DNA from 3 places in the Pseudomonas sp. LABIM340 genome. Region 1 is predicted to be linked to each of the others. Evidence: predicted binding sites of a transcription regulator. Region 1 holds the regulator's gene; each other region holds the start of a gene.
The links. Region 1 encodes LexA, which represses DNA repair genes until DNA is damaged. Its sites were predicted from a motif close to CTGTNTNNNNANACAG; they were not measured.

Region 1 (7,081 bases):
TGGCCCAGCGTCTCTACGAAGCCGGCTACATCACCTATATGCGTACCGACTCGACCAACCTGTCGGCCGACGCCATCGACATGGTGCGCGGCTTCATCGACAGCGAGTTCGGCAAGAAATACCTGCCGGCCAAGCCGAACTTCTACTCGAGCAAGGAAGGCGCCCAGGAAGCGCACGAAGCGATTCGTCCTTCCGACGTCAACCTGCGTCCGACCCAGCTGTCGGGCATGGAGCGCGACGCCGAGCGCCTGTACGACCTGATCTGGCGCCAGTTCGTGGCCTGCCAGATGCCGCCGGCCGAGTACCTGTCCACCACCGTCAGCGCGGCTGCCGGTGACTTCGAGCTGCGCGCCAAGGGCCGCATCCTCAAGTTCGACGGCTACACCAAGGTGCTGCCGCAGCAGAGCAAGCCGGGCGAGGACGACGTCCTGCCGGAAATGAACCAGGGCGACGCGATGAAGCTGCTCAAGCTCGACCCGAGCCAGCACTTCACCAAGCCGCCGGCGCGCTTCTCCGAAGCCAGCCTGGTCAAGGAACTGGAAAAGCGCGGCATCGGCCGCCCGTCCACCTACGCGGCGATCATCTCCACCATCCAGGAGCGCGGCTACGTCACCACCCACAACCGCCGCTTCTACGCGGAGAAGATGGGCGACATCGTCACCGACCGCCTCAACGAGAGCTTCTCCAACCTGATGGACTACGGCTTCACCGCCGGCATGGAAGAGAACCTCGATGACGTGGCCCAGGGCGAGCGCGACTGGAAAAACGTGCTGGACGAGTTCTACGGCGACTTCCGCAAGAAGCTCGACCTGGCCGAAGCCTCCAACGATGGCATGCGCGCCAACCAGCCGACCCTGACCGACATCCCCTGCCGCGAGTGCGGCCGGCCGATGATGATTCGCACCGCCTCCACCGGCGTGTTCCTTGGCTGCTCGGGCTACAGCCTGCCGCCGAAAGAGCGCTGCAAGGCGACCGTCAACCTGATTCCGGGCGACGAAATCGCCGCGGATGACGAGGGCGAATCCGAATCCCGCGTACTGCGTGGCAAGCACCGCTGCCCGATCTGCAGCACCGCGATGGACGCCTACCTGGTCGACGAGAAACGCAAGCTGCACATCTGTGGCAATAACCCGGATTGCGCCGGCTACGAGATCGAGGAAGGCCAGTACCGCATCAAGGGCTACGAAGGCCCGAGCCTGGAATGCGACAAGTGCGGCAGCGAGATGCAGCTCAAGACCGGCCGCTTTGGCAAGTTCTTCGGTTGCACCAACCCGACCTGCAAGAACACCCGCAAGCTGCTGAAGAGCGGCGAGCCCGCGCCGCCGAAGATGGACGCCATCCGCATGCCGGAACTCAAGTGCGAGAAGGTCGATGACGTCTACGTACTGCGTGACGGCGCTTCCGGCCTGTTCCTGGCCGCCAGCCAGTTCCCGAAGAATCGCGAGACCCGCGCTCCTCTGGTGGCCGAGCTAATTCCGCACAAGGACGAGCTGGACCCGAAATACCACTTCCTGCTCGCAGCTCCTGCGAAAGACCCGGATGGCCGCCCGGCGGTGATCCGTTTCAGCCGCAAGACCAAGGAGCAGTACGTGCAGTCCGAGGTCGACGGCAAACCCACCGGCTGGCGTGCGTTCTTCGACGGTGGCAAGTGGAAGGTCGAAGACAAGCGCTGATGGAAGGCGCGCCCCGCTGAGGCGGGGCGTGCTTATACTGCCGAAGTCGACTGCAGAGGGCCCCGGTCATGGCGAACGAACTCTATACCCGCACCAACCAGAAGCTGTTCTTCGCCGGCCTTGCCCTGGAAGCCTGGCGCAGCGCCGAAGCGGCGCGCGCGATGAACGCGCAAGCGCGCATCCAGTCCGAACGCGAAGCGGCGCTGTTCCATCTCTACGGAGCGGTGCTGGGCGTGGCCCATGAGATCGCCGGCTACTACCGCCTGCCGCAGGCCGGTGCGCCGCGCGTCGAGATGCTGCTGAACGCCGAGGTGCTCGCTGCCGCTCCAAGCCCGGAGCTGGCGGAAATGGTCGAACTGGCGCAATCGCCAGAAGCCTGGCTGGGTCGCCTGCTGGCTGCCTATGCCGTGCTGTTCCAGCCGCCGAGCGAGCCGAAGAAAGCCAAGGTCGACCCAACCCAGCCGCTGATCCAGGCGGTGAATGTCGACGACGAGGCTCCGGTCGAGCTGGGCAATGATGAGCTGGAAGCCTGGCGGAAATCCCTGAAGGACCTGGTGCTGCGCTTCCGCGCATCGCTTACCGAGCTCTGATTCCTGCATCACAACCCGCCGGCCTTCCGGTCGGTCCGCGCAAGCTTTGGCTAGGGTGTAGCGAATGTGGCTGTTACACTACGCGTTCTGCTGTGGAGAACGTCGCTATGCCAACCTCATTTCTGGAAATTGTCGAGCTGCCTGACGGGCGTATTGTGCTGCGTCGTGCGGACGAGGAGGAGGCGCTGGTGACCCTGGAGTTCTCCGCCGATGCCAAGGGTTTCCTGCAGGGCCAGCACATCGAGATCGCCAAGGCGATGTTCAATGTCGGTGTGCAGATGGCCGGTCGTCTCGCCGAAGGCGGCGACATGAGCATGGACGACGAAGGTCCGCGCGTCCTGCACTGAGTCCTTCCGCTTCGCCGCGTTCGCGGCGAAGCTTCCCGATCAGATTACCCCAGACGAATATTCAGGCTCTGCGCCTGGCCGGCAATGGCGGCGCGGGACAGTTGCGCGCGCGCTTTCGCGCTGAGATTCAGCCAGCTCACCACGGTGTGGCTGTTGCCCAGTCGCAGTGCCTCGCAGGCCAATGCCTGGGCGGAAGCCTGATCGCGGGCTGGCAATAACAGGATTCCCTGGCGGTTCAGGCCGGCCTTGCGCAGCCAGTCCGGAGTCAGGCTGGACGGCGGGGCTATCAGGGTCAGCCAGCGCGAATCGCTTTCCTCGCTCAGCTCGCGGAGCATCGGCGCCAGCAGCATCAGGCACTGGCCGGGAAGGCCGCGCAGGGCGATCTCGCTGAAGGCGCTTTCGTCGACGACGGGCTCTTCTTCCATCAGCTCCGGAAGCAGGGGAGCAGTACCGCTTGCCCAGAGTGCTTCCTGGAACAGCGGGAGTTGCGGCAGGTTCTGCGGCTGCGGGTACTGCATGGGTGTCTCCTGTTCAGCGACGGATTACGCCGACGCTCAAGCCTTCGATGACCAGTTCCTGTTCCTTGAGGTCGACCTCGATGGGGGCGAACTCAGGGTTTTCGGCGAGCAGCCAGACCTTGCTGCCTTCGCGCTTGAAGCGCTTCACCGTTACCTCTTCACCCAGGCGGGCGACGACGATCTGGCCGTTGCGCGCCTCGCGGGTGACATGCACGGCGAGCAGGTCGCCATCCATGATGCCGACGTCCTTCATGCTCTGGCCGCTCACGCGCAACAGGTAGTCGGCCGGCGGGTTGAAGAAGGTGGGGTTGATCCGGCAGGTGTCGTCGACGTTCTGCTCGGCGAGGATCGGCGCGCCGGCAGCGACGCGGCCGATGATCGGCAGTTCGTCGTCGTTGGCCGCGGCCTTGGGCTCGAAGCCTGGGATGCGGATGCCGCGGGAGGCGCCCGGGGTCATCTCGATGGCGCCTTTGCGGGCGAGGGCTTTCAGGTGCTCCTCGGCGGCGTTGGGCGACTTGAAGCCGAGTTCCTGGGCGATTTCCGCTCGGGTGGGCGGGTAGCCGTTGGCTTCCAGGCAGCGTTTGATGAAGGCGAGGATCTCGGCTTGGCGCGGCGTGAGCTTCAGCATGTCCATACTCTGGCTTTTTATACAGTGCCTGGAATTATATACAGTGATGGCGGGCTGGCAATGCTTTTATTGGTCGCGGCTGTCGGTGGAGCGTTCGTGCATGTAACCTTTCGAGCTTGGCAGGCGTCTTGCTTTTTATTAGGTGTCTCGTCTTATTAGGTGTCTCGTCGCATTGCCATGATATTGGTAACAATCCATCGCACTTTGCTTGACAATACAAGACGCTGAAACGTATGTTTCAAACAAGTGTTTGTCAGGCGGAGTAGCCATGGCCCAGTCGGAAACCGTCGAACGCATCCTGGATGCTGCGGAACAGCTGTTCGCGGAGAAAGGCTTCGCCGAAACCTCCCTGCGTTTGATCACCAGCAAGGCGGGGGTGAACCTCGCGGCGGTGAACTATCACTTCGGCTCGAAGAAGGCGCTGATCCAGGCGGTCTTCTCGCGCTTCCTCGGCCCGTTCTGCGCCAGTCTCGAAAAGGAACTGGATCGCCGTCAGGCCAAGCCCGATGCGCCGCGCGCCACCCTGGAAGAGCTGCTCGAACTGCTGGTGGTCCAGGCCATGGCTGTCAAGCCGCGCAGCGGCAATGATCTGTCGATCTTCATGCGCCTGCTGGGCCTGGCGTTCAGCCAGAGCCAGGGGCACCTGCGCAAGTACCTCGAAGAGGTCTACGGCAAGGTGTTCCGTCGCTACATGCTGCTGGTGCATGAGTCCGCGCCGCGCCTGCCGCCGCTGGAGCTGTTCTGGCGGGTGCACTTCATGCTGGGTACCGCGGTGTTCAGCATGTCCGGCATCAAGGCGCTGCGTGCCATGGCCGAGAACGATTTCGGCGTGAACACTTCCATCGAGCAGGTGATGCGTCTGATGGTGCCGTTCCTCGCCGCCGGCATGCGTGCCGACAGTGGTGTCAGCGATCCTTCGCTGGCGGGTGCGCAGCTCAAGCCGCGCAGCAAGTCGAGCGCCGCCCAGGCGCCCGCCAAGGTCTGACCCGGGCCCGGCTTCGCGCTGGGCTGCGTCGGCCCGATCGGCTACAGTAGCCGGCCATGGCTGATCTCGATCTTCTCCATATTTCCCTTGCTGACCAGATGCTCTACGGCTTTGCCGCGGGGCGTCTTGTCGTGCGCGTTCCGATATCCAGCGCCGCCAACGGCGCGGGCGAGCGCAATGGCTCCGGCTGCACGCCGCGCGGCTTGCACCAGGTCCGTGCACGCATCGGCGATGGTTTGCCTGAAGGTGCGGTACTGAAGGGGCGACGCTGGACCGGCGAGATCTGGACGGCCGAGCTTCACGAGGCGTTTCCCGGTCGCGACTGGATACTCTCGCGCATCCTCTGGCTCAGTGGCTGCGAGCCGGGGCGCAATCGGATGGGCGGGGTCGATACCTTTCGACGCTACATCTATCTGCACGGCACGCCGGACTGCGAGCCCATGGGCACGCCGCTGTCCCACGGCTGTATCCGCCTGCGCAATGACGACCTGCTGGAACTCTTCCCGCAGGTGCCGCTCCATTGCCGGGTCCGAATCGAAGAGGCGGCCTGCCCCGAGTGGCAGGCGGCGCAACTGAATTGAAAGGAATGCACATGCAAGGCTCCCTGATGCTCGACATCGGCGGCACCTGGCTTACCGCCGAGGACCGCCAGATCCTGCGCCACCCGGAAGTCGGTGGCCTGATCATCTTTGCCCGCAACATCGAATCGCCGCGCCAGGTGCGTGAGCTGATGGCTGCCATCCGCGCAGTACGCCCTGACCTGCTGCTGGCGGTGGACCAGGAAGGCGGTCGCGTGCAGCGCCTGCGTCAGGGGTTCCTGCGCCTGCCGGCGATGCGCGCCATTGCCGATAACGCCAATGCCGAGCGACTGGCCGAGCAGTGCGGCTGGTTGATGGCGACCGAGGTGCTGGCGGTAGGTCTGGACCTGAGCTTCGCCCCGGTGCTGGACCTGGATCACCAGCGCAGTGCCGTGGTCGGCAGCCGTGCTTTCGAGGGCAATCCGGAACGCGCCGTTGCGCTGGCCGGTGCCTTTATTCGCGGAATGCGCACCGCGGGCATGGCGTCCACCGGCAAGCACTTCCCTGGCCACGGCTGGGCGGAAGTGGATTCCCATGTGGGAATTCCCGAGGACGAGCGCACGCTGGAGCAGATCCGCGCCGCGGACCTGGTGCCGTTCCAGCGCCTGTCTGGCGAGCTGGATGCACTGATGCCGGCCCACGTGATCTACCCGCAGGTCGATCCGAACCCTGCCGGCTTCTCCCGCCGCTGGCTGCAGGACATCCTGCGCGGCGAGCTGGGCTTCGACGGGGTGATCTTCAGTGACGACCTGTCCATGGCCGGTGCCCATGTGGTCGGCGATGCTGCCAACCGCATCGAGGCCGCGCTGAGCGCTGGCTGCGACATGGGCCTGGTGTGCAATGACCGCGCCTCCGCCGAGCTGGCTCTGAGCGCCCTGCAGCGCCTCAAGGTTACCGCGCCGCAGCGTCTGCAACGCATGCGCGCCAAGGCCTGGCCGGGTATCGAATACAAGCAGCTGCCGCGCTGGCAACAAGCCGTCGGCGAGCTGCGCGCCGCACAATTGATTGACTAAGGATTTGCCATGACTGTCTATGCCATCATTGGCGGCACCGGCCTGACCCAGCTGGAAGGGTTGACCCTGAAGGATGCCATCGAGCTGGACACGCCCTACGGCGCGCCGTCGGCGGCCATCCAACGCGGCGAGTTCGCCGGCCGCGAAGTGCTCTTCCTCGCCCGTCACGGCCATCCGCATCGCTTCCCGCCGCACCAGGTGAACTACCGCGCCAACCTCTGGGCGCTGAAGCAGGCCGGCGCCGAAGCCATTCTGGCGGTGAACGCCGTGGGCGGCATCCACGCTGCCATGGGTAGCGGCCATCTTTGCGTACCGCATCAGATCGTCGATTACACCTGGGGCCGCGAGCACACCTATTTCGCCGGTGACATCGAGCATGTCACCCATATCGACTTCAGCCATCCCTATGACGAGCCGCTGCGGCTCAAGCTGATCGCCGCCCTGCAGGCGCTGGGCTATGCGTACAGCAGCCATGGCGTATATGCCGCGACCCAGGGCCCGCGCCTGGAAACCGTGGCGGAAGTCGCCAAGCTGGAGCGCGACGGTTGCGACATCATCGGCATGACCGGCATGCCCGAGGCCGCCCTGGCCCGCGAACTGGACCTGCCTTACGCCTGCCTGTCGCTGGTGGTGAACCCGGCGGCCGGCAAGTCCAGCGGCATCATCACCATGGCCGAGATCGAGCAGGCGCTGCACGAAGGCATCGGCAAGGTGCGCGAGGTGTTGGGGCGCGTCCTGGTAAGCTGATG
Region 2 (7,081 bases), 1.2 Mb from region 1:
CGCTGCTGATTCTTGTGTGCTGAAAGCGCAGGCAGCAAAAAGCCCGGCATTGGCCGGGCTTTTTCGTTGGCGCGAATCCCTTACTGCGGATTCTTGTCCAGCGGTTCCGGAGTCGGGACCGGCACGGTTTCCACCTGGTCGACTTCCTTCTGGATCTGCTCTTCCACGGAGCCGGGCTTGGCCGGTTCTTCCTTGGGCTGTTCGGGCTGCTGCTGGGTCGGCTGCGACGGCGAGGTTGCCGGGGTGCCTTCCTTGCCGAGGATCGACTCGTCGCGGCTGACGCCGGGCATGAAGTCGCCGTTCAGACCGACCAGCTGGTCGTTTTCGCCGAAGTACAGGCTCATCCGTTCCTGCTGGCGCTGACCGCCGCCAGGTTGGATGCTGTAGAGGTAGTCCCAGCGATTGGGGTGGAAAGTATCCACGATCAGGGGGTTGCCCATGATAAACCGCACTTGGCGCCGGGTCATTCCGGGCTTCAACTGGTCTATCATATCCTGCGTTACAACGTTGCCCTGCTGGATGTCGATCTTGTAGACCCCCGGGAACGAGCAACCGGCGAGTGCGGCGAGTCCCAGCCCGAAAGCGAGACTGGTCAGCATGAGCTTGGCGTTTTGCATCAAGGGGTGACTTCCACTATCTTGGCTGAGCGACGAAATCCCGATCATACCTGTATTGAGAGATGCTGCGAAGCATTCCGCGCCGAGAAAGCACACATGGTTGAAAATAGCGAACTGCGCAAAGCCGGACTTAAGGTCACACTGCCGCGCGTCAAGATCCTCCAGATGCTCGATTCCGCCGAGCAGCGCCACATGAGCGCAGAGGATGTTTACAAAGCGCTGATGGAGGCGGGTGAAGACGTCGGTCTGGCCACCGTCTACCGCGTCCTGACCCAGTTCGAAGCCGCCGGCCTGGTGGTGCGCCACAACTTCGATGGCGGCCATGCCGTCTTCGAGCTGGCTGACAGCGGTCACCATGATCACATGGTCTGCGTCGATACCGGCGAAGTCATCGAGTTCATGGACTCGGAAATCGAGAAACGCCAGAAGGAGATCGTCAAGGAGCGCGGCTTCGAGCTCGTCGATCACAACCTGGTGCTCTACGTGCGCAAGAAGAAGTAAGCGCACGCAGATGCAGAAACGGCGACCCTCGGGTCGCCGTTTTCGTTTGTGCGGCTTTTGAGTGGAAGCGCTTCAGCCTTGTACGGCCGAATCCACCATCTTGCGGGCGTGGGCCAGGGATTCCTTGGTCAGGTCCACGCCGCCAAGCATGCGGGCGATTTCCTCGATGCGCTCGGCCTTCTTCAGGTTGGCCACGGCGGTGCGGGTTTCGCTGGTATCGCGGTCCTTGTGCACGAACAGGTGCTGGTGGCCTTGGGCGGCGACCTGCGGCAGGTGGGTGACGGTCAGCACCTGGCCGCGATCACCAAGGCGACGCAGCAACTGGCCGACCACTTCGGCAGTGGGACCGCCGATACCGACGTCCACTTCGTCGAAGACCAGGGTAGGAATGCGCGAGGTCTGTGCGGTGATCACCTGGATCGCCAGGCTGATGCGCGACAATTCGCCGCCCGAGGCGACCTTGGCCAGGCCTTTCATCGGCTGGCCGGGGTTGGCGCTGACCAGGAATTCCAGCTGCTCCAGGCCACTGACCTGCGGCTCGTCCGAGCTGGACTGGCGCAGTTCGATGGCGAAGCGCCCGCCGGGCATGCCCAGGCGCTGCATCTCCACTTCCACGGCCTTGGCCAGTTTCGGCGCGGCGTCCTGGCGCAGGCGGCTGAGCTCGTCGGCCTTCTCTTGATAGTGGCGGGCGTAGGCGGCCAGTTCGTCGCCCAGACGCTCCACGGCTTCGTCGTCGGCGATCAGCGCGTCCAGTTCGTCCAGCAGTCGCTGCTGCAGGTCCTGCAGTTCGTGGGGCTGCACGCGGTGTTTGCGCGCGAGGCTATAGATGGCGTCCATGCGCTCTTCCAGTTGTTGCAGGCGCATGGGGTCGGCGTCGAAGTGATCGACGAAGCGATTCAGCTCGCCGATGGCTTCTTCCACCTGGATCTGCGCACTGGAGAGCAGGTTCACCGCTTCGCCCAATGCAGCCGGCTGGCTCGGGAAGGCGGTGAGACGGTTGAGGCTGGAGGTCAGTGCCGACAACACGTTGCCGGCATCGCTTTCACTGCACAGCTCGACGACCTGGCGGCAGGCGGCGATCAGGCTGCCGGCGTTGCTCTGGGTCTTGTGTTCGGCTTCCAGCAGCTCCAGTTCGTTGTCACCCAGGCCGAGGTTTTCCAGTTCTTCCAGCTGGTAGCTGAGCAACTGATGGCGGGCGCGCTGCTCGTCGCCGTTGCGTGACAGGCGGTCCAGCTCCTGGCGGGTCTGCTTCCAGCGCTGCGCGGCGAGGTGTACCTGGCGCGCCAGGTCCTGGCTGCCGGCGAATTCGTCGAGCAGGCGGCGGTGGGTGTCGGCCTTGAGCAGCGACTGGTGCTCGTGCTGGCTGTGGATGTCGATCAGCAGCTCGCCCAGGTGTTTGAGGTCGCCCAGTGGGCAGGGGGAGCCGTTGATGTACGCGCGGGAGCGGCCTTCGGCGGTGATCACTCGGCGCAGGATGCACGGCCCGTCCTGTTCCAGGTCGCGCTCGGCAAGCCAGTCGCGGGCTTCGGCAATCGCGCTGACATCGAAGCTGGCGAGAATGTCTGCCTTGTCGGAGCCGGGGCGTACCACGCCGCTGTCGGCGCGGTCGCCCAGCGCGAGCCCGAGGGCGTCGAGCATGATCGACTTGCCGGCGCCGGTTTCGCCGGTGATCACGGTCATGCCGGCGGCGAGCTCGAGATCGAGGTGCTCGACAATGGCGTAGTTGTGCACGGACAGATGAACCAGCATGGGCGGCGGCTCCGCAGATAGGTCTGGTTATTTATACAGTATTTTTTGCCGCTGGCAATTCTCCCTCGTCGCCTTTGCGGGCTGCCCCTTTGAGTCGCGCCCTTGAAGTCAGGAAAAGCCGCCCCATATACACGGCAGAGCCGCGGACCATTGGGTTCGCCTTGTTTTCAAAGGCTTATTTTCTTTTTTAGGAGAGTGGCATGTCTGACGAACAACAGACTCAGGATTCCCAGTTCAACGAGCAGCCGGACGCCGGCGCCAACGGGGATCTGAACGCCCGCGTGCTGGAACTGGAAGAACAGGTAGCCGCGGCGAAGGACCAGAGCCTGCGCGCCGTTGCCGAACTGCAGAACGTCCGCCGCCGTGCCGAGCAGGACGTGGAGAAGGCGCACAAGTTCGCCCTGGAGAAATTCGCCGGCGACCTGCTGCCGATCGTCGATACCCTCGAGCGCGCGCTGGAGATGTCGAACCCGGAAGACGAAGTGATCAAGCCGATGCGCGAAGGCATCGAGCTGACGCTGAAGATGTTCCACGACACCCTGAAGCGCTACAACCTCGAGCCGGTCGATCCGCACGGCGAGCCGTTCAACCCCGAACACCACCAGGCCATGGCGATGGAAGAGAGCATTCGTCTCGAGCCGGGCAGCGTGGTCAAGGTGTTCCAGAAGGGCTATCTGCTCAACGGTCGTCTGCTGCGTCCGGCCATGGTCGTGGTCAGCAAGGCACCGGAACAAACTCCGCCTTCGATCGACGAGAAGGCTTGAAATCCACCACCCGGTCCCCATCTGGGTAATCAACCGAGCCAAAGACCCGCAACAGGGTCAGCGCGGAATCTAATTTCTGGAGAGTGAAATATGGGCAAAATCATTGGTATCGACCTGGGGACCACCAACTCCTGTGTGTCCATCCTGGAGAACGGTAACGTCAAGGTCATCGAGAACGCCGAAGGCGCTCGTACCACCCCGTCGATCATCGGCTACGCCAACGACGGCGAAATCCTGGTAGGTCAGCCGGCGAAGCGCCAGGCCGTGACCAACCCGACCAACACCCTGTACGCGGTGAAGCGCCTGATCGGCCGTCGCTTCGAAGAAGACGTCGTACAGAAAGACATCAAAATGGTGCCTTACAAGATCGTCAAGGCTGACAACGGCGACGCATGGGTCGAGGCCAAGGGCCAGAAGATGGCTCCGCCGCAGGTCTCCGCCGAAGTCCTGAAGAAGATGAAGAAGACCGCCGAGGACTACCTGGGCGAGCCGGTCACCGAAGCGGTCATCACCGTTCCGGCCTACTTCAACGACAGCCAGCGTCAGGCCACCAAGGACGCCGGTCGCATCGCCGGTCTGGACGTCAAGCGCATCATCAACGAACCGACCGCGGCTGCGCTGGCCTATGGCCTGGACAAGGCCAAGGGCGACCACACCATCATCGTCTATGACCTGGGCGGCGGTACCTTCGACGTTTCCGTGATCGAAATCGCCGAAGTCGATGGCGAGCACCAGTTCGAAGTACTGGCCACCAACGGTGACACCTTCCTGGGTGGTGAAGACTTCGACCTGCGCCTGATCGACTACCTCGTCGAAGAGTTCAAGAAAGAATCCGGCATGGACCTCAAGGGCGACCCGCTGGCCATGCAGCGCCTGAAGGAAGCTGCCGAGAAGGCGAAGATCGAGCTGTCCTCGACCCAGCAGACTGACGTCAACCTGCCGTACGTCACCGCTGACGCGTCCGGCCCGAAACACCTGAACGTCAAGGTTTCCCGCGCCAAGCTGGAATCCCTGGTGGAAGACCTGGTCACCCGCACCATCGAGCCGTGCCGCGTTGCGCTGAAAGACGCCGGCCTGGACGTCTCGAAGATCGACGAAGTGATCCTGGTCGGCGGCCAGACCCGCATGCCGCTGGTACAGAAGACCGTTGCCGAGTTCTTCGGCAAGGAAGCGCGCAAGGACGTCAACCCGGACGAAGCCGTAGCCATGGGTGCTGCCATCCAGGGCGCCGTGCTGGCCGGTGACGTGAAGGACGTGCTGCTGCTCGACGTTACCCCGCTGACCTTGGGTATCGAAACCCTCGGTGGCGTGATGACCGCACTGATCGACAAGAACACCACCATCCCGACCAAGAAGTCGCAGGTGTTCTCCACTGCCGATGACAACCAGGGCGCCGTGACCATCCATGTGCTGCAAGGCGAGCGCAAGCAAGCCGGCCAGAACAAGTCGCTGGGCAAATTCGACCTGGCCGACATCCCGCCGGCTCCGCGCGGTGTGCCGCAGATCGAAGTGACCTTCGACATTGACGCCAACGGTATCCTGCACGTTGGTGCGAAAGACAAGGCCACCGGCAAGCAGCAGTCCATCGTGATCAAGGCTTCTTCGGGCCTGTCCGAAGACGAGATCCAGCAGATGGTCCGCGACGCCGAGGCGAATGCCGAGGAAGACCGCAAGTTCGAGGAGCTGGCCGCTGCCCGCAACCAGGGTGATGCGCTGGTCCATGCGACTCGCAAGATGGTCACCGAGGCTGGCGACAAGGCCACTGCCGAAGAGAAGGCTGCCATCGACAAGGCGCTGGGCGAGCTGGAAGTTGCCGTGAAGGGCGACGACAAGGCCGAGATCGAAGCGAAGATGAATGCGCTGTCCCAGGCATCCACTCCGCTGGCGCAGAAGATGTACGCCGAACAGCCGCAGCCGGGTGCTGCCGCTCAGGGCGAGGCCGCTGACGACAAGGCTGGCGACGATGTCGTCGACGCCGAGTTCGAAGAGGTCAAGGAGAACAAGTAAGCCGCGTGCTTGCTTCCGCTCCGGCGCACCGACCAGCGTGTCGGTGCGCATGAAACGTCACGCGGGGGCTTGCTCCCGCGTTGGCGTGTCTGGGGGAGAGGTTTTCAAGGTGCAAAGATTTTATGGCCAAACGTGATTTTTATGAGGTACTGGGTGTCGAGCGCGGCGCCAGCGAAGCGGACCTGAAGAAGGCCTATCGCCGGCTCGCCATGAAGTTCCACCCGGACCGCAACCCCGGCGACAAGGAAGCCGAGGACAAATTCAAGGAAGCCAACGAGGCGTACGAGGTCCTGTCCGACGCCAGCAAGCGCGCGGCTTACGACCAGTACGGCCATGCCGGTGTCGACCCGCAGATGGGCGGTGGCGGTGCGGGCTTCGGTGGCGCGAGCTTCTCGGACATCTTCGGCGATGTCTTCAGCGACTTCTTCGGTGGCGGCGGCGGACGCGGCGGCTCCCGTGGCGGCCCGGCGCGCGGCGCCGACCTGCGCTACACCCTCGACCTGGACCTGGAAGATGCGGTTCGCGGCACCACCGTGACCATCCGCGTTCCCACTCTGGTCGGCTGCAAGACCTGCAGCGGCAGCGGCGCCAAGCCCGGCACCACGCCGGTCACCTGTACCACCTGTGGTGGTATCGGTCAGGTGCGCATGCAGCAGGGCTTCTTCTCGGTGCAGCAGACCTGCCCGCGTTGCCATGGCAGCGGCAAGATGATCACCGACCCCTGTGGCTCCTGCCACGGCCAGGGTCGCGTGGAAGAGCACAAGACCCTGTCGGTGAAAGTCCCGGCCGGCGTCGATACTGGTGACCGCATCCGTCTCACCGGCGAAGGCGAAGCCGGCGCACACGGTGGCCCGGCGGGCGACCTGTACGTGGTGGTGAACGTGCGCGAGCACGACATCTTCCAGCGCGACGGCAAGCACCTGTACTGCGAAGTGCCAATCAGCTTCGCCGACGCCGCCCTGGGTGGCGAGCTGGAAGTGCCGACCCTGGACGGCCGCGTGAAGCTGAAGATCCCCGAGGGTACCCAGACCGGCAAGCTGTTCCGCCTGCGCGGCAAGGGCGTTGCCCCGGTGCGCGGCGGCGGTGCGGGCGATCTGATGTGCCGCGTCGTCGTCGAAACGCCGGTCAACCTGGACAAGCGTCAGCGCGAGTTGCTCGAAGAGTTCCGCAATACCCTGCAGGGCAACTCTTCCCACTCGCCGAAAGCCAGTGGCTGGTTCGAAGGCATGAAGCGCTTCTTCGACGATCTATGATGCAAGGCCCCGGCGGTGCGAATCGTCCGGGGCTTTTTTAGCTTTGGAGCTGTTTTATATGCGACGTATAGCCGTAATGGGCGCCGCCGGGCGCATGGGCAAGACCCTGATCGAGGCGGTCCAGCAGACCAATGGCAGCGCCGGCCTGACCGCGGCGGTCGACCGTCCGGACAGCACTCTGGTGGGCGCC
Region 3 (7,081 bases), 1.7 Mb from region 1:
CTTCGTGCACTGGGAGCTGCTGGATGAAAACCTGCTGGAGCAGACCCTGCACTGCCTGCCGGCGGCGCACCTGAAGCTGTGGTTCGAGCGCCTGCTGGCCGACCCGAAGGCCAACCGCGCCGGCATGCCCGACCTGATCCAGTTCTGGCCCGCCGAGGCGCGCTACCGGATGATTGAGGTGAAAGGCCCCGGCGACCGCCTGCAGGATAACCAGAAGCGCTGGCTGGCCTTCTGCGCCGAGCACGGCATGCCGGTGGAAGTCTGCTACGTGCGCTGGCAGGGCGAGGCGGACGAGAGCGAATGAGCTACGCCATCGCTGTGCGCGCGCTCTGCGAATTCACCGCCAAGGAAGGTGACCTCGACCTGCGCTTCACCCCCGCCCCCACGGCGCAGGAAGGCATGGCCGGACACGCCACGGTGGTCTCCCGCCGGGGGCTGGGCTACATCGCCGAGCTGCCGCTGCGGGGCGAGTATCCGGGGCTGGTGGTCAGTGGCCGTGCCGACGGCTACGACCCGAGTGAAAACCTGCTGGAAGAGATCAAGACCCACCGCGGCGACGTCTCGCGCATCCCGCAGAACCACCGGCTGCTGCACTGGGCGCAGGTGAAGGTGTACGGCTGGCTGCTGTGCCAGACCCTGGAGATCGACGCCATCGATCTCGCCGTCGTCTACTTCAACGTCATCACCCAGAAGGAGACCGAGTTCCGCGAGCGCTTCGCCGCCGCCGAGCTGCGCGCCTTCTTCGAGCTACAGTGCCAGCGCTTCGTGCAGTGGGCCGAGCAGGAAAGCGCCCACCGCGTCGAGCGCGACCAGGGGCTGGAGGCGCTGCGCTTCCCCTACGCCGATTTCCGCCAGGGCCAGCGCATGCTTGCCGAGTCGGTGTACCGCGCCGCCCGCGACGGCCAGACGCTGATGGCGCAGGCAACCACCGGCATCGGCAAGACCCTCGGCACGCTGTTCCCGCAGCTCAAGGCCTTCCCCGGCCAGCAGCTGGACCGGCTGTTCTTCCTCACCGCCAAGACCCCCGGCCGGCGCCTGGCGCTGGACGCCCTGGCGACCCTGCGCCAGCAGGAGGCCGCCCAGCCGCTGCGGGTGCTTGAGCACGTCGCCCGTGACAAGGCCTGCGAGCACCCGGACAAGTCCTGCCACGGCGAATCCTGCCCGCTGGCCAAGGGGTTCTACGACCGCCTGCCCGCCGCCCGCGAGGCCGCGCTCAAGCAGTGCTGGCTGACCCAGGAGGCGGTGCGCAAGGTGGCACTGGAGCACCAGGTCTGCCCCTACTACCTGAGCCAGGAGCTGTGCCGCTGGTCCGACGTGGTGGTGGGCGACTACAACTACTACTTCGACATGACCGCCCTGCTCTACGGTCTCACCGTGCTCAACGACTGGAAAGTCACGCTGCTGGTGGACGAGGCGCACAACCTCATCGAGCGCGGCCGCGGCATGTACAGCGCCGAGCTGGACCAGAGCGAGTTCAACGCCCTGCGCAAGGTCGCCCCGGCCAAGCTGAAAAGCGCACTGGAGCGCGTCGGCCGGCACTGGAACCAACTGCACCAGGACCAGGACGTCGACTACCAGATCTACCCGACCATCCCCGACCTGTTCATCGCCGCGTTGCAGAAGGCCGTCAGCGCCATCACCGACCACCTCACCGACCAGCCCACCGGCAACGAGGCCGAGCTGTTGAGCTTCTATCTCAACGCCATGCTGTTCTGCCGGCTGGCCGAAGCCTACGGTCCGCACTCGCTGTTCGACATCACCCGCCACGACGTCAGCGCGCGCCGCGTACTCTCGACCCTGTGCCTGCGCAACGTGGTACCGGCGCCCTTCCTCGCCGAGCGCTTCAAGGTGGCCCACAGCACCACGCTGTTCTCCGCCACCTTGACCCCGGCGCACTACTACTCCGACCTGCTCGGCCTGCCCGAAGACACCGGCTGGCGCGAAGTGGAGTCGCCCTTCCACGCCGAACAGCTGGAAGTCCACGCACTGAGCAACCTCTCTACTCGCTACCAGCACCGCGAGGCCAGCCTCACGCCGATCAGTACGCTGATGGCCCGGCAGTTCCGCGCGCGCCCCGGCAACTACCTGGCCTTCTTCAGCAGCTACGCCTACCTGCAGCAGGCGCTGGACCGCTTTACCGCCGAGCACCCGGACATCCCGCACTGGGCACAGTCGCGCAGCATGAACGAACTGGAGCGCCAGGCCTTCCTCGACCGCTTCACCACCGGCTCGCGCGGCATCGGCTTCGCCGTGCTCGGCGGCGCTTTCGGCGAGGGCATCGACCTGCCTGGCGAGCGCCTGATCGGCGCCTTCATCGCCACGCTGGGGCTGCCGCAGGTGAACGAGGTCAACGAGGAGATCAAACAGCGCATGCAGGGGATGTTCGGCGACGGCTACGACTACACCTACCTGTTCCCCGGCTTGCAGAAGGTTGTCCAAGCGGCGGGCCGGGTGATTCGCACGCCGACGGATTCAGGGGTGATCTACCTGCTCGACGACCGCTTCAACCAGCCGGCCGTACGGAAGTTGCTGCCGGGGTGGTGGAAGCCGGAACGCCTGAAGTTCATCGCCGACCCGCCTCGGTTCAAGGCACCGCAGGGGTATCTGTTGTTGTAACCCTCGCGGGCGGAAATCCCTTTTTCACGATCGACCTTGTGCCGTGCGGTTCGCGAGCAAGGACTAGGCGTCCCCCTCGGTCCTACAAGAGTGCTCTGGCTTTCCCTGTAGGAGCGGGCCATGCCCGCGATCGCGCCCATGGGGCGCTCCTACAGGTTGATTCCAACATTTCCAGGCGAGCAGCGAACCTGCCTGAACCGCCGGCCCTGCCGACGGATCGCGGGCATGGCCCGCTCCTACAAAAGCACGCCGCACGCACCCCGCTTTTTCCCCTGGAGACTTCCAGAGAGACATCCGCACACGCCGAATGCCCCGTTCAGGAGGCCTCGTTGAAGCGGAGTTTCAGGGGTTGAGCGACATGGATGTCGCGAGAGCCGCGATGGGCCAGGGATGGCCGTTCGCGGCGTGCCCCTGAAACTTCGGTTCAACGAGGGTATTTTTCGCCTAAGCGAAAAACCGGATGTCCGGGGCAAGACCTTTTGGTTCCTTTTGGGAGGGCGGCTATCCGACGTTTGCCAAAAGGGACTCGCCCGAGGGGGCGAAACCCAATACATCCGCGCACGCCGATACGGCGCTGGAACACCTGAGCCAAGGCAGAAACCTGCACCAAAGGCATCAGGAAAAACGCCGCCCCCGCCGGCGGATCGCGGGCATGGCCCGCTCCTACAGTGAGCCCCAACGTCCGTCAGACCAACCGCCATTGACGGCACCATCCCACCGGATAAACTGTATATCCATACAGCACTATCCGAGCCATCCCATGTCCCACCTCCTCAACCCCCTCACTCGGCCCTGCCGCCGGGCGCATGACTGTCGCCGCTTGCCGGCCGGGAGGCCGTGATGGGCAGCGTGGTCGCGCTCGACACCCTGTTTCACCAGCGTCAGGTCTGGAAGGGCCAGCCCCAGGGCCTGCCGCCCAGCCAGCAGCCCACCGGCCATGCGCTGCTGGACGCCGCCCTGCCCAGCGGTGGCTGGCCGGAAGCGGCGCTCAGCGAAATCCTCCTGGCCGCCGAAGGCACCGGCGAGCTGCAACTGGTCTGGCCGACCCTGGCGCGGCTCAGCGCGGCAGGCGAGCGCATCGTGCTGGTCGCCCCGCCCCACGTGCCCTACCCGGCTGCCTGGCAGGCCGCCGGCGTCGCGCTGGAGCAACTCGCCATCGTCCAGGCAACCGGCCGCGATGCGCTCTGGGCCGCCGAGCAGTGCCTGCGCTCGGGCAGCTGCGGCGCCGTGCTGTGCTGGCCGCAGCAGGCCGACGACCGTGCCCTGCGCCGTCTGCAAGTCGCCGCCGAAACCGGGCAGACCCTGGCCATCGCCTACCGCTCGCAGCGCGAGGCGCTCAACCCCTCGCCCGCTGCGTTACGCCTGGCGCTGGACGCCAACCCGGCGCAATTGCGCGTGCTCAAGTGCCGTGGCGGCCTGGCGCCGGCGCGGCCCATCCCGCTGCCCTGGCACTGACCATGCTCTGGGCCTGCATTCTCCTGCCACAGCTGGCAATGGACGGCGTGCTGCGCGGCCGTCCCGAGCCGGACGCCGCCCTGGCGCTGCTCGCCGGGCCGACCCAGCGCCGCGTGCTGCAGGCGGTGAACCCGGCCGCGCGGGCGCTGGGGCTCAAGCCCGGCCAGTCGCTCACTGCTGCCCAGGCACTGAGCCGTGATTTCGCCACCGCCGAGTACGACCTGCGCGAAGTGCAGCGCTGGCAGAACCTGCTGGCAGCCTGGGCCTACGGCTTCAGCTCGCAGGTCAGCCAGCATTACCCGCGCGCTCTGCTGCTGGAAGTAGAGTCCAGCCTGCAACTGTTCGGCCCCTGGCCGCGCTTCGAGGCACGTCTGCGCGAGGAGTTGAACGGGCTGGGCTTCCGCCACCGCATCACCGCCGCGCCCAATCCGGCCGCCGCGCGCATCCTCGCCAACGGCCACGACGGCCTGGCGATCCAAGACAACCAGCAACTGCGCCAGTACCTGGGCAGGATGCCGCTGGAGCGCCTGGGCCTGGAGCGCGACGCCGCCACCTCGCTGGGCCGCATGGGCCTGCGCAGCCTGCAGCAACTGCTCGCCCTGCCGCGCGAGAGCCTGGCCCGGCGCTTCCCGCCGCAGGTGCTGCGGCAGGTCGACACCCTGCTCGGCCAGCGCCCGCTGGCCCTGGAGTTTTACCGGCCGCCGGACCGCTTCGAATCGCGCATCGAACTGAACTTCGACGTGGAATCCACCCAGGCGCTGCTGTTCCCGCTGCGCCGGCTGACCGCCGACCTCGCCGCCTTCCTCGCCGGGCGCGACAGCGGCGTGCAGCGTTTCGTCCTCCATCTGGAGCACCACGAAGGCAGCGACACGCAGATGCCGGTCGGCCTGCTCAGCGCCGAGCGCGAGGCGGCGATGCTCTTCGAGCTGACCCGTGGCCGCCTGGAGCAACTGCAACTGCGCGCCCCGGTGCACAGCGTGCGGCTGCTGGCTGAGGACCTGCCGGCCTTCGTGCCGCAGCACCGCGAGCTGTTCGACGACCGCCCGCAGCAGTCGCTGCCCTGGGAGCAGCTGCGCGAGCGCCTGCGCGCACGGCTGGGCGACGATGCCGTGCACAGTCTCGGGGGCCGCGCCGACCATCGCCCGGAGCGCGCCTGGCAAGACAGCTCCACGCCGTTGCAGATCGTCACCGATGCCCCTCGCCCCGGCTGGCTACTGGCCGAACCCCAGCCACTGCGCGAATTCGCCCCAGCCCTGCTGGCCGGCCCCGAGCGCATCGAATCCGGCTGGTGGGACGGCGAGGACATCCGCCGCGACTACTACCAGGTGCGCACCCGCAGCGGCCAGCGCGCCTGGGTGTTCCGTCCGGTGGGCGACGACGGCCCGCTGCTGCTGCACGGCTGGTTCGCATGAGCACGCCGACCGAAGGCATCGGCTACGCCGAGCTGCACTGCCTGTCCAACTTCAGTTTCCAGCGCGGCGCCTCCAGCGCCGCCGAGCTCTTCGAGCGGGCCAAGAAGCTCGGCTACCGGGCGCTGGCGATCACCGACGAATGCAGCCTGGCCGGTATCGTCCGCGCCTGGCAGGCGGCGAAGGAGAAGGAGATCGCGCTGATCACCGGCAGTGAGCTGAGCATCGAGCAAGGCCCGAAGCTGGTGCTGCTGGCCGAGAACCTGGCCGGCTACGAAAACCTCTGCCGCCTGCTCACTCACGCCCGCCGCCGCGCCGAGAAAGGCAGTTACCGCCTGGTACGTGCGGACTTCGACGGTAACCTCGATCACCTGCTGGCGATCTGGCTGCCACGGGACGAGCAGGACGACGACGGCCTCTGGCTGCGTGAGCACTTCCCCGAGCGCCTGTGGCTGGGCGTCGAACTGCACAAGGGCCCGGACGACACCGGCAAGCTGCGCCGCCTGCAGGAACAGGCGGCGCGCCTGGCCATCCCCGCCGTGGCCTGCGGTGACGTGCACATGCACGCCCGTGGCCGCCGCGCCCTGCAGGACTGCATGACCGCCATCCGCCAGCACCTCCCGGTGCACGAGGCCGGCCAGCATCTCTATCCCAATGGCGAACGCCATCTGCGGTCGAGGGAGGCGCTGGCGTCGATCTACCCGGCCGAGCTGCTGGCGGAGACGCTGAAGATCGCCGGGCGCTGCACCTTCGATATGAGCGATCTGAAGTACCAGTACCCGCGCGAGCTGGTGCCCGAAGGGCATACGCCCAGCACCTGGCTGCGCGAGAAGACCGAGGAAGGGATTCTGCGGCGCTGGAAGGACGGGGCCGACGCCAAGGTCCGCCAGCGCGTCGAGGACGAACTCGCACTGATCGCCGAGCTGGAATACGACAGCTACTTCCTCACGGTCCACGACATAGTCGCCTTCGCCCGCCGCCAGAGCATCCTCTGCCAGGGCCGCGGCTCGGCGGCCAACTCGGTGGTCTGCTTCGCCCTGGGCATCACCGAACTGGACCCAACCCGCGAGCACGTCCATCTGCTCTTCGAACGCTTCATCTCCCGCGAGCGCAACGAGCCGCCGGACATCGACGTCGACTTCGAGCATGACCGTCGCGAGGAAGTCATCCAGTACGTGTTCCGGCGCTACGGCCGCAGCCGCGCCGCGCTCACCGCCGTGGCCAGTACCTACCGGGGCGCCGGCGCGGTGCGCGACGTGGCCAAGGCGCTGGGCCTGCCGCCGGACCAGGTCGGCGCGCTGGCCGACTGCTGCGGGGCCTGGAGCCGCGAGGCACCGCCGCCCGAGCGCCTGCTGGGGGCCGGCTTCGACCCGGAAAGCCCGATCCTGCGCCGCGTGCTGGCCCTGACAGGGCAACTGGTCGGCTTCCCCCGGCACCTGTCGCAGCACCCCGGCGGCTTCGTCATCTCCCAGCAGCCGCTGGAAACCCTGGTGCCGGTGGAGAACGCGGCGATGCCCGAGCGCACCCTGATCCAGTGGGACAAGGACGATCTCGACGCCGTCGGCCTGCTCAAGGTCGACGTGCTCGCCCTCGGCATGCTC

Region 2: the regulator LexA is predicted to act here: its motif matches at 2,891-2,906, upstream of recN (DNA repair protein RecN).
Region 3: the regulator LexA is predicted to act here: its motif matches at 3,343-3,358, upstream of imuA (translesion DNA synthesis-associated protein ImuA).

The regions. Positions count from the first base shown of each region.
Region 1 is NZ_CM200227.1:4,507,730-4,514,810, reverse strand. Features, by position in the region: gene topA (type I DNA topoisomerase) at 1-1,673, shown strand, start outside; gene ABKS89_RS20575 (DUF6586 family protein) at 1,742-2,263, shown strand; gene ABKS89_RS20570 (hypothetical protein) at 2,371-2,610, shown strand; gene sulA (SOS-induced cell division inhibitor SulA) at 2,655-3,128, opposite strand; gene lexA (transcriptional repressor LexA) at 3,142-3,756, opposite strand; gene ABKS89_RS20555 (TetR/AcrR family transcriptional regulator) at 4,025-4,741, shown strand; gene ABKS89_RS20550 (L,D-transpeptidase family protein) at 4,798-5,322, shown strand; gene nagZ (beta-N-acetylhexosaminidase) at 5,334-6,332, shown strand; gene ABKS89_RS20540 (S-methyl-5'-thioinosine phosphorylase) at 6,342-7,079, shown strand.
Region 2 is NZ_CM200227.1:5,661,584-5,668,664, reverse strand. Features, by position in the region: gene ABKS89_RS26120 (RnfH family protein) at 1-9, shown strand, start outside; gene ABKS89_RS26115 (outer membrane protein assembly factor BamE) at 81-617, opposite strand; gene fur (ferric iron uptake transcriptional regulator) at 714-1,118, shown strand; gene recN (DNA repair protein RecN) at 1,191-2,867, opposite strand; gene grpE (nucleotide exchange factor GrpE) at 3,068-3,631, shown strand; gene dnaK (molecular chaperone DnaK) at 3,722-5,638, shown strand; gene dnaJ (molecular chaperone DnaJ) at 5,761-6,891, shown strand; gene dapB (4-hydroxy-tetrahydrodipicolinate reductase) at 6,950-7,081, shown strand, end outside.
Region 3 is NZ_CM200227.1:2,851,171-2,858,251, reverse strand. Features, by position in the region: gene ABKS89_RS13325 (VRR-NUC domain-containing protein) at 1-304, shown strand, start outside; gene ABKS89_RS13320 (ATP-dependent DNA helicase) at 301-2,616, shown strand; gene imuA (translesion DNA synthesis-associated protein ImuA) at 3,457-4,071, shown strand; gene ABKS89_RS13310 (Y-family DNA polymerase) at 4,074-5,483, shown strand; gene ABKS89_RS13305 (error-prone DNA polymerase) at 5,480-7,081, shown strand, end outside.